DNA from 3 places in the Nocardia sp. NBC_00565 genome. Region 3 is predicted to be linked to each of the others. Evidence: riboswitches for the same ligand, from Rfam matches in the RefSeq annotation. Region 3 holds a riboswitch; each other region holds the start of a gene.

Evidence for each region. A riboswitch is a leader RNA that binds a small molecule or an ion and turns the genes downstream of it on or off. The one in region 3 is predicted to bind S-adenosylmethionine.
Region 1: linked by a shared signal. The riboswitch ahead of OG874_RS40960 (bifunctional o-acetylhomoserine/o-acetylserine sulfhydrylase) and the one ahead of OG874_RS03990 (hypothetical protein) in region 3 are both predicted to bind S-adenosylmethionine.
Region 2: linked by a shared signal. The riboswitch ahead of OG874_RS33185 (aminotransferase class V-fold PLP-dependent enzyme) and the one ahead of OG874_RS03990 (hypothetical protein) in region 3 are both predicted to bind S-adenosylmethionine.

Annotation. Positions count from the first base shown of each region.
Region 1 is NZ_CP107785.1:8,959,429-8,964,374, reverse strand. It holds gene OG874_RS40970 (MFS transporter) at 1-573, opposite strand, end outside; gene OG874_RS40965 (TetR family transcriptional regulator) at 708-1,442, shown strand; SAM riboswitch class IV at 1,495-1,605, shown strand; gene OG874_RS40960 (bifunctional o-acetylhomoserine/o-acetylserine sulfhydrylase) at 1,687-3,009, shown strand; gene metX (homoserine O-acetyltransferase MetX) at 3,128-4,240, shown strand; gene OG874_RS40950 (TetR/AcrR family transcriptional regulator) at 4,346-4,946, opposite strand, start outside.
Region 2 is NZ_CP107785.1:7,188,708-7,193,653, reverse strand. It holds gene OG874_RS33205 (Pls/PosA family non-ribosomal peptide synthetase) at 1-458, opposite strand, end outside; gene OG874_RS33200 (MarR family winged helix-turn-helix transcriptional regulator) at 632-1,054, opposite strand; gene OG874_RS33195 (hypothetical protein) at 1,062-1,211, shown strand; gene OG874_RS33190 (LysE family translocator) at 1,271-1,918, opposite strand; SAM riboswitch class IV at 2,044-2,157, shown strand; gene OG874_RS33185 (aminotransferase class V-fold PLP-dependent enzyme) at 2,204-3,526, shown strand; gene OG874_RS33180 (flavin reductase family protein) at 3,846-4,397, opposite strand; gene OG874_RS33175 (YbaK/EbsC family protein) at 4,578-4,946, opposite strand, start outside.
Region 3 is NZ_CP107785.1:787,652-792,597, forward strand. It holds gene OG874_RS03980 (ABC transporter substrate-binding protein) at 1-1,586, opposite strand, end outside; gene OG874_RS03985 (LLM class flavin-dependent oxidoreductase) at 1,583-2,740, opposite strand; gene OG874_RS03990 (hypothetical protein) at 2,737-2,943, opposite strand; SAM riboswitch class I at 2,954-3,047, opposite strand; gene OG874_RS03995 (hypothetical protein) at 3,364-4,110, shown strand; gene OG874_RS04000 (glycosyltransferase family 2 protein) at 4,262-4,946, opposite strand, start outside.

The DNA of each region.
Region 1 (4,946 bases), 1.5 Mb from region 3:
GAGCAGGGCGAGCAATGCGATCGGCGTATTCACCAGCAGGCACCAGCGCCACGAGGCGTACTCGGTGAGCGCACCGCCCGCGATGAGACCGAGCGCGGCGCCACCGGCGGAGATCCCGGCGAAGATACCGAACGCCGTCGCGCGCTCCCTGGCCTCGGTGAAGGTCACCGATAGCAGCGAAAGTGCCGCGGGCGCAAGCAAAGCCGCGAACGCGCCCTGCAGAGCCCGACCGGCGAACAGCTCCGCGCCGTTCTGCGCGAGACCGGCCACCGCGGAAGCACCCGCGAAACCGACCAGGCCGACAATGAAGACCCGGCGCCTGCCGAGGTAGTCCGCGAGCCGCCCGCCGAGCAGCAGCAGGCCGCCGAAGATCAGCGTGTAGGCGGTGAGCATCCATTGCCGATTGCCATCGCTGATGTCGAGATCACGTTGTGCGAACGGCAGCGAGATGGTCACGATGGTCGCATCCAGCACCACCATGAGCTGGGCCAACGCGATCACCCCCAGGGCCAACCAGCGCGCTGAACTGCCCTGTCTTTTCGAAACGTCAACCGCTGTCGCAGTCTCGGTCATCTTGATCTCCTCGCCATCCGAAGTAGTGCAGCCATCCTGTCATCGACAGACATTTGTCGTCAAGAGAAAAATGTCGCATTCCGACATTTGACCGTTAAAGACACAAACCGTCCCGATTGCGCTAATATGAGGCCATGCTCGAGTCATCGACGCCGATCGGCGTAGACGCCGCGGCCGACGACACCGCGCCCCCCACCCCGAATCCGGGGCCGAGCGCGCCCGTGAGCGTCGGCCTGCGCGAGCGCAAGAAGCAGCAGACCCGGCTGCGCATCATCGAGATGGCGCTGGACCTTTGCGACGCACAGGGATTCGATGCGACGACGGTCGAGCAGATCGCACACGGCGCGGACGTGTCACCGCGCACGATCAACCGATACTTCGACAGCAAGGAAGACATCGTCCTCGGCCCGGTCAAGGATTTCGGCCTCGCGATCGCCGAGTGCCTGCGCGCCCTCCCGGTCACCGGCAACGAGTTGGAATCCCTGCGCTTGGCCTTTCTGCAGGTCGTCGACGCTGCCGCGAACAGCGTCGACGGACCGATCTCGTTCCGGCGCTTCCAGCAGATGCAGCGGATACTGCGCAGCAGCCCGACGGTCAGCGCACAGAGCATGGAACTCGCCGACGACAAGAACGCCGCGATCGCCGACGTACTCGCCGAACGGTTCGGCACCCAGCCCGACGCGCTACCGGTGCGGCTGGTCATCGGCGCGTGGCAGCTGATCGGTCACCTCAGCATGGAGTGTTCGGACGCGATCTTCGACGACGCGGACACCATGGCCGCCGCGCAGTCGGCCCGCGATTCGTTCACCACGTCGTTCGACGAGTTCATGCGCGTATGCGCCGGACGCCCGGCCGCCGATCCGGCGTGAAATAGGCAACGGATTTCGGCCGTCGACCGCCCGCCGGTTACGATGTCGGTCAGGTCATGAGTGCCAGCGCGAAGCCCCGGCTTGCTGGACGGCAACCCTCCAGCAGCGGCGGGGTGCTCCGGGTGATGACCGGGCTCTCGAAAGTCGAGAGCAAGCGCGCACTTCAGGAGGTATCCCCATGTGTTGTTGTCCGTCACCCGCATCCCCTTGAACCTGCTGGCGAACAACCCTTTTGGAGTAAGACATGAGTGACCCCATCGCGTCCGCGGCCGAGCGCTGGTCCTTCGAGACCAAGCAGATCCACGCGGGGCAGACCCCCGACGAGATCACCGGCGCACGCGCACTCCCGATCTACCAGACCACCTCGTACGCCTTCCGCGACACCGACCACGCGGCCGCGCTGTTCGGACTGGCCGAACCGGGCAATATCTACACCCGGATCATGAACCCGACCCAAGACGTGGTCGAGCAGCGCATCGCCGCCCTGGAGGGCGGTGTGGCCGCACTGCTACTGGCCTCCGGTCAGGCCGCGGAAACCTACGCGATCCTGAATCTCGCCGCCGCCGGCGATCACATCGTCTCCAGCCCGCACCTCTACGGCGGCACCTACAACCTGTTCCACTACTCGCTGCCCAAGCTCGGTATCGAGGTCTCCTTCGTCGAGGATCCGGACGATCTGGCGCAGTGGCGCGCGGCGATCCGGCCGAACACCAAGGCGTTCTACGGCGAGACCATCGCCAACCCGAGCAGCGCCATCTTCGACATTCCCGGCATCTCCGCGATCGCGCACGAGGCCGGGCTGCCGTTGATCGTGGACAACACCGTCGCCACCCCGTACTTGATCCAGCCGCTGGCCCACGGCGCCGACATCGTCGTGCACTCGGCGACCAAATATTTGGGCGGGCACGGTTCGGCGGTGGCCGGTGTGATCGTCGACGGCGGCACCTTCGATTGGACCGTGCGCGACGCCGCCGGCGCATCGCGCTTCCCCGGCTTCACCACCCCGGACCCGAGCTATCACGGCGCGGTGTTCGCCGATCTCGGCGCGCCCGCCTATGCGTTGAAGGCACGCGTGCAGCTGCTGCGCGATCTCGGTGCCGCGGTATCGCCGTTCAACGCGTTCCTGATCAGTCAGGGCATCGAGACGCTGAGCCTGCGGATCGAGCGGCATGTGTCGAACGCGCAGGCCGTGGCCGAGTTCCTGAGCACACATCCGGCCGTGGAAACGGTGTTCTACGCGGGACTGCCGTCATCGCCGTGGCACGAACGCGCCGCCCAGCTGGCGCCGAAGGGTGCGGGCGCCATCGTCGCGTTCGAATTGCGCGGCGGCGTCGATGCCGGCAAGAAGTTCGTGGACGCGTTAGCCCTGCACAGCCATGTAGCTAACATCGGGGATGTGCGTTCTCTTGTGATTCACCCGGCCTCGACCACGCACTCGCAGTTGACGCCCGATGAGCAACTGGCCTCCGGCGTCACCCCGGGGCTGGTCCGGCTCGCCGTGGGCATCGAGGGAATCGACGACATTCTGGCCGATCTGCTGGCCGGTTTCGCGGCGGCGACAACGTGAGCGAGCGCAGCGAGCGAACCACCGACACAGCACCCTCGATCACGACGGAGCTGAGCGCTGGCGAGGCGGAGTCGTGACCGTGAGCGCTGAACCGAGTACCGCTGGTTCCTCGTCCGGGGTGGCGCTGCCACCGCCGGACGGGCGGCTCGGCATCATCGCCATCGGGGACGTGCGGCTGGAGAACGGCGCCGTCGTCCCCGATGTCCACTTGGCCGTGCAGCGCTGGGGTGAGCTCTCCCCCACGCTGGACAATGTGGTGCTCGTCGAACACGCGCTGACCGGCGATTCACACGTCGTCGGAGTGCCCGACGATATCCACCCGCTGCCCGGCTGGTGGGACGGCATGGTCGGTCCCGGCGCGCCGGTGGATACCGACGAGTGGTGCGTCATCGCGACCAATGTGCTCGGTGGCTGCCAGGGCAGCACTGGGCCCTCGTCGCTTGCGCCGGACGGAAAGCCCTGGGGCGCAAGGTTTCCGGAGATCTCCATCCGAGACCAGGTGCGCGCGGAAGTCGCGCTGATGGATCTGCTCGGCATCGAGCGCCTGGCCGCCATCGTCGGCGGTTCGATGGGCGGTATGCGGGTGCTGGAGTGGATGGTCGATACGCCCGATCGAGTGAGCTCGGCACTCGTGCTCGCCGTCGGCGCCCGCGCCACCGCCGACCAGATCGGCACGCAGACAACGCAAATCGCCGCCATCAAGGCCGACCCCGACTGGCAGGGCGGCGACTACCACGACACCGACCGCGCCCCCACGACCGGCATGGGCATCGCCCGCCGCATCGCCCACCTGACCTATCGCACCGAAGGCGAACTCGACCACCGCTTCGAGAACAGCGCCCAGGGCGCGGAGGATCCGCGCAACGGTGGACGCTACGCCGTCCAGAGCTACCTGGACCACCAGGCCGAAAAGCTCTGTAGCCGTTTCGATCCCGCCACCTACGTGCTGCTCACCGAGGCGATGAATCGGCACGACGTCGGCCGTGGGCGCGGCGGTATTTCCGCCGCACTGGCTGCTACCCCCGTGCCCTGTGTGGTCGGCGGCGTCGATTCGGATCGCCTATACCCGTTGCGAACACAGCAGGAGCTGGCCGACGGCCTCCCCGGCTGCGAAGGTCTGGAGATCGTGCACTCCCGCGACGGACACGACGGTTTCCTCACCGAAGCGGCGGCGGTCTCGAAGCTGCTCACCGAGACGATGCGATTGGCGCGGGAGAGCCGCACCAGCTGAAGTCGGTGAGGTGTTTCGCCTCTCCGGGGAACTTCCCGGCGAGGACAACCTTTCTTGTCAACCAGCGATGTCGACAGGTGCAGGAATCCCCGTCGATAGAACGCCCTATTCGGCGGGCGCGCCGACGAGCAGTCGCACGATGGATTGGACGAACTCATCGAGTCGTTCGCGGGGGTATTCATCGGGCGCGCTGACCGCGAGCCTGCCGAGCATTTCCGCCACGCTCAGCAGTGAGTTGGTGAGCAGCCCGGAATCCATTCCCGCCCACCGTGAATCGAGCGCCATGCCCATGCGAACCAGGGACTCGGCCTGATCGAAGACGCCGGTGCGCGAATCGGCAAGTGCCGCACGGTATTCGTCGGGGGCGCTGCCGGGTCCGGCGAGGATCAGGCGCCAGCGCGTCGGATTCTCCAGTGCTACACCGACAAACGCCTCGACCGTCGCGGAAGCGGCCATGACCGGATCCGCGCCGAGCAGATCGGTCGGCAATGTGGCGGCCACCTGTTCGAGGCCGCGCTCGCGTTCCCGTTCCAGCAGTGCGGCAACGAGTTCGGCGCGCGTCTTGAACGCGGTGTACAGCACCGGTTTTCCGACACCGGCCTCGTGTGCGACAGCCTCCATGCTCAGCTCGTGCAGCTCCATCCGGCTCAGTACCGCATAGGCGGCATCGAGCAGTTGGGCGCGGCGTTCCTCGGGAGGCAGGCGT
Region 2 (4,946 bases), 3.3 Mb from region 3:
TCGGGCCGCTCGGCGGCGGCCACCGTCGGCTCGATGCCCGCCGCGGTTGCGATAGCGGTAACTCGGGCTTCGCCGAAGACCAGTCGGGCACGCTCCTGCGGGTCATCCGCGTCGACCGGTACGTAGGCCGCACCGGCGAACAGGATGGCCAGGATAGTGACGTAAAGCTCATGCGTACCGGATGGCAGGCGCACGCCGACGCGGTCGCCCGGCCGCACTCCGGCCGCGGTCAATCGGACGACCCCGGCGTCGATCTCGGCCAGCAATTCGGTGTAGTTGAGCACCACCCGGCCGTCATCGATCGCGGGCGCCTCGGGATGGGCGGTCGCGGTGCTGTTCAGGATGTCGACGAGGGTCCTGGCCTGCGCCGCGAGGGTGGCGCGGAGCAGGGGATCGGACGTCGGGAGCCCGGCTGCCGGGTCCTGGTCCGCCGCGGCGTCGACCTGCGGCTGCAGCATCACGTCCTGCCCACCTCTCATAGACCTGCCTAACGCTTCCCCGAAGTTGTTTCACAAGAGGGTTACCAATGGGCAAACGCCACGGTGACCAAGTGTCTACGGTACCTGCGGTATCGGATTGTTGTCGCTGACAGAACCGGGCGGTCGGTCTTTGGGGGTTGCGGCGGGCAGGCTCAGATGTCTTCGCCGAGCGCTTTTAGTGCCAGGCGATGCAGGGTTTGCCGTTCCTCGTCATCGAGTCGATGCAGCACCCGCTCGGCGGCCTGCTCGATGAGTTCATCGGTCTTGCGGCGCTCGGCCCGTCCGGCCTTGGTGATGGAGAGCCGGTACCTGCGGCGGTCCACGGAATCGCGGGTGCGGACCACGAAACCGGCCTGCTCCAGGCCGTCGATCAGCCGGACCACCTCGCTGCGGTCGATGCCGAGGGCGATGGCGACCTGCTGCTGGGACAGATCGTCGAATTCCTCCAGGCAGACCAGCACCCAGTGGTCGCGCAGTGATGTGCCCATCTCGGCGTGTACGGCCTTGTGCAGCCTGCCGAGCGCGTAGGTCGGGAAGCGGAGCAGGCCGCGGGGGTGAATGTGGTCGGCGGGCATTCGGTGATTGCTGGCGGTGGTGCTGTACCGCGCGGCCGACGCCGGGCTGCCGGCCGATGCCGGGTTCCGGCAGGCCTTCTGGTGGCTGACTGCTGCGGCGGTTGTCTCGCTGATCGCGTCACTGCTGCTGTGGCGCAAGGAGGTTCAGCCGAAATAGTGCTGTTGTGTGCGTCTTGCCGGCGATCGGAGACGGCTGTCGACAAGGCGCGTAACGGATTACGCGGCCGAGGCGGCGGTGCCGATGCCGAGGGCGGCGAGGATGGCCGCACTGATCTGCTCGAGCCGGTCGCGGACCTGCGGGCGGCGCAGCATGGCGACCGCCCGTGAGGCCAGCACGGCGAGCAGGATCATCTCCACCGCGGCGACGGTGCATTCGATGGCGCCGAGGGCGAGGGTGTTCAGGAAGGTGACGTCGGTGAGGAATTGCGGCAGCACCGCCAGGTAGAACAGTCCGACCTTCGGGTTGAACATGCACGACACCAGGCCCGCGGCGAACGCCGAGCGAATCGAGGTCGGTTCGCCGGTGCTCAGGTGGCCGGCCGGCGGGCCGGTGCCCGCCGCGTTGGCCGTCCTGCGCTGCTTGCGGTGCTCGAGCAGCGCCCGAATTCCCAAGTACACCAAGTAGATTCCGCCGACGACCTTGAGTGTCCGGTAGGCCGTCGCGGACTGCTCCAGCAGCGCGGCGACACCCGCCGCGACCACCACTGCCCAGACGATGCCGCCCAGTGCCGATCCGAGCGCCGCGGCGATGCCGGGTCGCGCGTCCACGATCGAGAATCGCAGCACCAGGAACGAGTCCGGTCCCGGCGTGATCGACAGTAGGATGCACAGGCCGACAAAACTGAGCAGCAGGGAAAGCGTCACCCCTCGATGAGACCGCAGATCGCCCGGCTGTGCAAGTTTATTTACTCAATTGCATGTATATGCACGATATGGGTGGCGGAAACGGCGGTTGACAGAGCGACTTGGCATCTGTCAGTCTCGTTTCAGGTCATGAGTACCAGCGTCAAGCCCCGGCTAGCTGGTCGGCAACCCTCCTCCGCGGTGGGGTGCTCCGGGTGACGACCGGGCCGCAGCCCGACCGGGTGCGGCAAGCGCGGACTCGGATAATCACCTGATTACGGGTCCCACAGCCGATGGGATTTTGTGATGACTGCTGTAGTTGACCAGACCTGTTCCGCCTTCGCCCGGGTCTCCGGCGACGATCTGCGGGTACCGCTCGTTCAGGGCGGGACGACCACCTACGCGAACTTCGACTACGCCGCGAGCGCACCGGCATTGGCGCAGGTCGCCGACTGGGTGCAGCAGTTGCTGCCGTACTACGCGAGCGTGCACCGCGGCGCCGGTTACGCCTCGCGGATCTCCACCGAGTGCTACGAGGCGGCCCGCGGTTCGGTGACCCGGTTCCTCGACGCCGCCGACGACCAGGTCGTGGTATTCACCCGCAACACCACTGATTCGCTGAACCTGCTCGCGTCCTGCGTGCCCGGTGACACCGTCGTGCTGGATATCGAGCACCACGCCAACTTCCTGCCCTGGACTCGGCACGGTCGCCGCGTCGTCAAGGCCGCGGATACCGTCGAGGAGACCATTCGCCAGCTCATCGCCGAACTGTGCAGTAAGCCCGCCGCGCTGCTCGCGGTCACGGGTGCCTCCAATGTGACCGGTGAGGTGCTGCCGCTGGAGCGGCTGGCCACCATCGCCCACCAGTGCGGCGCGCGCATTCTGGTCGATGCCGCCCAGCTGGCTCCGCATCGTCGAATCAGCCTGCGCGACACCGGCATCGACTACCTCGCGTTTTCCGGTCACAAGCTCTACGCGCCGTTCGGCGCGGGAGTCCTTGTCGGACGCCGGGATTGGCTCGATGCCGCCGAGCCGTACCTGGCCGGCGGTGGCGCGGTCCGCGAGGTCACCACCACCCACGCGGACTGGGCGCCCGCGCCACAGCGCCATGAGGGCGGGTCCCCGAACGTCCTCGGCGCCGCCGCACTCGCCGCGGCGTGTGACGCGCTCTGTGCGATCGATCCGGAAACTCTCACCACCCACGAGCGACAGCTCGCCGATCGCCTGCGCGCGGGCTTGTCCGCCATCCCCGGCGTCAACCTGCTGCGCATCTGGGACGACAGCCCCGACACCGTCGGCATCGTCGCGTTCACCCTCGACGGTTTCGTCCCCGGCCATGTCGCGGCCTATCTCTCCGCCGAATACGGCATCGGCATCCGCGACGGCCGTTTCTGTGCTCACCCGCTGCTCGAGCGGCTCGGACTCGACGGTGCGCTGCGCGCCAGTATCGGTCTGGGCACCAGCTCCGCCGATGTGGATCGGTTGGTCGAGGCCATTGCGACGCTCGTCGCCAACGGCACTACCTGGAACTACGCCAGCACCGACGGTCTGTGGAACCCGACCCCGGAGACCCGCCCCTTCACCAGCCCCAACTCCACCGATGGTGCCGCACCCTGCCTGATCGGCTAGTTGGGCTGATCCCCTGGTGCTCCGTCCGGATAGCGATAGACGCACCCCCGAGCTGTGCGCGCCTATTGCACTAAACGCCCATTCCCGAGCGATCTCCGCGGTGTCTCGCGGAATCGGAGCACGGATGGGCCCGAATATCGATCTACCTGCGAATCCAGCGGCGCACCAAGGAGATTCGCCCGGCGGCCGCCGTCGGCCGGATCGGGCGACACCTTCCACATCGAGGTGCGCACCGGCCCATCAGTGGATCTCCAGCGATCGATTTCGGTTGCCGCCCAGCCGAATCTGCCCAGCTGAATTCGACTGCCGCTCGGCCTGCTCAGCCCTCGAGCGAGGTCGGGCGGTAGTACCGGCCGCGGTAATAGAGCAGCGGGGCGGCGGCGGGTCTTTCATCGGTGTCGTCGTGCACCCGCGTGACGAGACCGACGACGAAGTCGTGGTCGCCGATGGTGATGAGTTGGTGGATGGTGGCGCGGATCCAGATGGGCGTGCCGTGCAATACCGGCTCGCCGGTTTCCAGCGTGGTCCACAGCGAACGGTCGGTGAAGCGCTCGTCGGCCGTGCGGGCGAAGCGCTGCGCGAGATCGTGTTGATGTTCGCCGAGGAAGTGGATCACCACGGAGTCGGCCGCCCGTAGTGCGGTCAGGCTCGATGACGTGTGCGCGATATTGAAGGAGACCAGTGGAGGCTCGAGGGATAGCGACGCGAACGAGGTCGCGGTGAAACCGATCGGACCGTTCGCGGAGCCGAGGGTGACCACGGTGACGCCCGCCGGATAGTGCCGCATGGAGGCGCGGTACTGCTCGGCGGTGATACCGCTCAGATCATCGGGAATCCGGATGTCGGTGGCGGGCGGTTGAGCTTCGGTCACAGCTCCGCCTCGCTAGCGCTCGGCTCCGCCGCGACCGTCGGTGCTGTGTTGATGGTTCTCTCGCTCCGCTCGCTCACATGACCGAAACTACGCCGGGTTTGTCGGCAATGGTCCGCCGCCCAGATGTTGGATTGATCTCCATTTCGCGCTTTGCGCTGCTCGCGCGGCGGGGCGGGGAATTCAATCCACGTCGATCGGAAGTCCAGCGGTGATGCGCACCAATTCCCGAAACGAGGTGCGGAATACGGTATTCGGATGTCCGCCCGCGGCCCACACCTCGCGATGCGTGGACAGTGCGGTGTCCACCCAGGTCGGCAGGTTGGTCGGATGCCCGACCGGTGCGATGCCGCCGATCGGCTGACCGGTCACCGCCCGCACCATCTCGGCGGACGCCTTGGTGAGCTTGCCCTCGAGCCGGGCGCCGGTGTGCTCGAGATCCACCTGATGTGCGCCGGAGACCAGCAGCAGCACCGGATCGTCGTCGAGCAGGAACACCAGTGATTTCGTGATGGCGCCCACATCGATGCCGAGTGCCCGCGCGGCATCGGC
Region 3 (4,946 bases):
AGTCGGGCCGAGGCCTCGAACTTCAGATCCTGCACGCTGTGCCCGACACCGATGGCCTGGGACAGCTCGACCGTCGGAATCCACAGACCCGCGTCCAACACCTCCTGCTGCGCGGAACGGATCAGCGCGGCGCGCGCGCCGGTCTCCACCGTGCTCAGCTCGCGGTCGAGCAGGTCGTCGAGCGCAGGGATACGTTCGCGCGCATTGAGATTGCGACCGTCGACGCTGAACGTGGACCGCAGGATGTCGCCGTCGGCGCGGGTGGTGTTGTAGTAGGTGGTGTCGAAGTCCTTGGAGTTCTGGCGCGCGGTGTTCTCGGCGGTTCCCGCCAGGTCCAGCTTCAGGTCGACGCCGACCTGCCGCAGCTGCTGCTGCACGAGTTCGAGAATCGCCTGATTACCGGCGAACGCCTGGCCGAACAGGACCGCGAAGGACAACCGCTCGCCATTTTTCACGCGGATGCCATCACCGCCGGGCGTCCAGCCTGCTTGGTCGAGGAGGGTGCGTGCCTTCGCCGGATCGTAGGTCAGCTGCGCCGAGAGGTCCTGATAGCCGGGCGTGGTGCTGGCCAGCGTGCTGGTCGCGGGCTTGAAGTCGGGGCCGAGCACGGTATCGACCAACTGCTTGCGGTCGATGGCGGGCACCAGCGCCCGGCGCACCGCGGGATCGCGCAGCGGGCCACGGGTCACATTCGGCTGGATGCCGAATGGCACACCGGGATTCGCGGTGGTGAGCACCCGGCCGCCGGCCGCCTCGATCTGCGGGGCGTCCTGCGGTAGGGCGTCGCTGGCGGCGTCGAGCTGACCGGAGGTGAGACTGCCGGTGCGAACACCGGATTCGGGTACCACCGTGAATTCGATCTTGTCCAGATAGGCCTCGCCCCGGTGCGCGAAGACCGCCGAACCCCAGTTGTAGCCGACCCGTTTGGCCAGCGTCGCCGAGGCGTCCTGGCGGTAGGCCGCGTAGGTGAACGGCCCGCTGCCGACATTGTCGCCGAGGCAGCGCTGATCGGCGGATTTGGCGGTGGTGACATCGGCCTGGATGCCGAGCTGCGCGGTCGAGGACGCCTGCAGGAACTGTGCGTTCGGCTGGCTGAACTCCACGCGCGCGGTCAACTTGTCGACCGCGGTCGTGCCGACATAATTCGTCAGGTAGCTGGAGCCCAACGGCGTCTTGGCCGCGCCGAGCTTGATCACCGAATCGAAGGTCCTCTGCACCGATGCCGCGGTGAGCGCAGTGCCGTCGCTGAAGGTAACGCCATCGGTGAGATGGAAGGTGAAGACCTTCGCATCGGGGCTGATCTCCCAGCTCTGGGCCAGCCACGGCTTCAGCTCACCGGTCTTCGGATCCTGATCGGTCAGCGAATCCACGATCTGGCGGGTCACATACAGCGTCTGGTTGGTGCCGGACTGCGCCGGATCCGAGCAGGTCGGGGCCTGTGACAGTCCGTAGCGCAGGGTGCCCCCCGGCTGCGGCGGGCCCGCGTCGCCGCCCGACGTTGCCGAATCACTGCCGCAGGCGGCCAGGCTCGCGGCCGCGGTGACGGCGGCGGCCACGGCCGCGATTCGGTGGCGGGGTCTGATCACTGTGGAGCTCCAGATGTTTCGGTGCGGACGAGTTCGCCGCGGGAATCGATGTCGTAGTCGGTCGGTCGGGCCGATCCGTTCGTGGTTGCGACGCTGGTGTTTTCGCTGCTCGCGGTGGCCAATGGCCGACTCGGGAAGCGGCCGCGCAGTTCCGGGGCGACCTCGGCCTGGAAGAGCTCGAGACTGCCGCGATGCTGCACCTCGGTGCGACCGTCACGTTCGGCGGACAGATGGGTCACCTCGTGACCGAATTGCTCGTGCTGGTGGCCGACCTTGTCGATCACCTGCTCCGGGCTACCGATGAGCGCCGAACTGCGGGTGACGAAATCGTCGAGCGTCTCGAATACCACCGGCAGCCCGAGCTTTCGGGCCAGGGCCAGCCGCGCCTGGAAGATCGGGCGGTACACCTCGCGGGCTTCCTGGGACGTCTTGGCTATGTGCAGTCCCGCCGTGCCCGCACCGACCAGGGCATCGGCCGGGTCGTGCCCGTAGTGCGCCCAGCGTTCCCGATAGTGGCGCACCAATTCGGCATACGGCTCGATCGAATATGTGACATTCGCCGAGAACAGCGGATCACCCTGGCGCGCGGCGAGTTCCACCGAATCGCGACTGGTCGCGCTGCCGTGCCAGATCCGGATGCGCGGTTGCAGCGGCCGCGGCAGCGCCTTGGCCGCGACCAGCTCCGGGCGGAACCGGCCGGACCAGGTCACGCTGTCGCTGTCCCACAGTGCCCGGAACAGTTCGTAGCCTTCGCGATTGCGATCCCACTGATCGTCGGTGGTGACGTGGTACAGCTTTGCCTGCGCCGCGCCGTTGCCCTTGCCGATAATGAGTTCGAGGCGTCCACCGGAGAGGTTGTCCAGCGTCGAGTAGTCCTCGAACGCGCGGACCGGATCGAGCAGGCTGAGCGTGGTGACGGCGGTGAACAGACTGATCCGCGAGGTGACCGCCGCAATGTGGCTGAGGAGCACCGGCGGTGCGGCCGAGAGGAACGGATCCTCGTGCCGCTCACCGACAGCGAAGCCGTCGAAGCCGAGTTCCTCGGCGAGGCGGGCCTGTTCGATCACATCGCGCAACCGCTCCCTGGTCTCGGGCAGTCGTCCGGTGACCGGATCGGGCACCCGGGTGACGAGGGTGAACAGCAGGAACTTCATGCGCGGACTCCCACCGGCCCGTGGATGAATTGCGCGAGCAGCACGAGTGCGATCGCGCTGACCACCCAACGCCAGGGGTGCCAGGCTTTGGCGACCGTCGGTGCGGTCGCTACGGCACGCCCGGGTGCTGTGGCATCGGGCGGGTGGGCACCCGGTATCGGAACATCCGATACTGGGGCATCGGATGCGACGGACGCGCTCATGGTTTCGGTTCCTCCATCGTTCCCGGCGGAAGCACCCGCACCCGGTGACCGGGGGGTTGCTGCGACGTCGACGAGCCAGGTCTCTCGGTCGCTCTGGATGGTGTCCGACGCCGAGCACGGGTCGGGTCAATGGGTCTAGCCGAAATATCATGCGAAGCAGGCGAAGTCCGGCACAAGGGTACGAATCACGGTGAGCGCAGACCTTGTCCGAAAGGTTGTGAACAGGGACTATTGTGCGGATCGTGTGGTAGCTCCTGATGCGCCCGCCCTGCTCGTGGCCGCGTATTTCGCCTGGAGCGCCCGGACGGCGTGTCGTCGCGACAGCCCGATACGGCGTGCGGCGCGCGGGTGTCGCCCGCCGAAATCAGCGTAGTTGCGGAGGTTTGCCGGAGTACTCTCGGACCTCGATCGTGCCCGACGATGAGGAGGTCCACTGTGGCCGTGCTGCGCCGTCTGACCACGCTTACCGCCATCGCGTCCGCTTCGGCCGCGCTGACTTTCGCCGCTCCCGGCGTCGCCACCGCCGGTCCGGTAGCGGCTCCGATGCCCGCCCCCGCGGTTCCGGCCGCGACGGCGCCGGATGATCCGCCCGGCCGAGCCGGAACCGTCGCCCCCGGCGATCTGCTCGGCGCCTACCGTGCTGCGGTCGACGCGCTGCGCACCTTCGGCGTCGAGCCGTTCCTGTATCCGGCCGCGGCCTTCTGCTCCGACGCCAGGCTCGGCCTGGTCCCCGCCGTTGCGGGCGCGGTCCCCGGGCCGTGGCCCAAGACCACCGTGGCAATCCCCGGACTCGACCTGTCCGCGGTCAAGGCGGGCCAGGTCCTGTTCACCTTCGTGCCCTACGGCGTCGCCGCGGACAACGCCAACACCTCCGGTATGAACGTCGCCTGGCTCAACCTCGCCAACGGTCGCAGCGGAGTCACCCCGATGGGCCCGCTCTCCGACGTCATCCGGACGATGGTCCCCGCCGCGATCCCACCCGAGCTGAGACCCTTCGCCGAACGCACCATCCAAGACGTCTTCGCCGCCTTCCCCACCAGCGCCGTCCGCGCAGTCCCAGTGGACACCGGCTCCGGCACAGTCCTCGCCGCAGTCTTCGGAACCGTCGACAACGCCGGCAAGCCCTGCGTCTTCCTCCCGACTGTGGGCATCACGTCGGTGCGCTGAACCCGCGGTCTCGGGAGAGCCTGGGGCTGAGGGGAAATGCGGCTGTGGGCCGCGAGGCCGCTGGAGCAGCGAGGTTGCGGGTTCGTGGATCAAGATCAGGTGAAACTGGTGAAGTGGGTCTTTTGCCGCCATGGATTCCACCTGATCGTGATCAGCCGGGGGACAGGTGGCGGGATTTCCAGGTGAGGGTGTTGGTGTGGCGCGCACGGCGGGAGTGGGAGTACAGGCGGAGGTAGGCGGCCATGGAGATTGGATGGGCTAGGGCCGCGAGGAGATCGGTTCGGGTCAGGGTGGTGCTTTCCAATGAACGGGCGAGTAGGCGACTGGCTACTGCTGCGCTGTAGCCGAGGAGTCCTGCCGTGCGCGTCGAACCTCGGCCACCGATGGCGGCCAAGGGCGGTACGCAGTAGGCGAGTGCCGCAACGGCTCCGACTGCTGCGCCGCCGATGGTGGTGGCGCCGTAGGCCGACCAGAGCCAGCGGGTGTAGCCCGTTTCCAGTTCGGCTGCGTCGCGGTACATTCGGGTGCTCGCGGATCGGCCCGCCGCGACCAGCGCGGTTCGGCGATCCGAACGGCGCAGTGCGCGAGCGATATCCAGGTCCTCGGTGGGGCTGGCGGCCACTGCCGCGTGAGCGCCGATGGCGTGGTAGGCCGCCGCATCGAAGACGAGGAACTGGCCGCAGGCAACCGCGGTGGAGCGGCGGCGGCTGCGGTTGGCCACCGCGATCGGCAGGCTGGCCGCCCACGACCAGCACAGCAGCGGCTGCACCAACGCCTCCGCCAGCGATTCGGCCACCTGATATGGCCACGGCGACAACAACGCGGCCTCGCTGTGG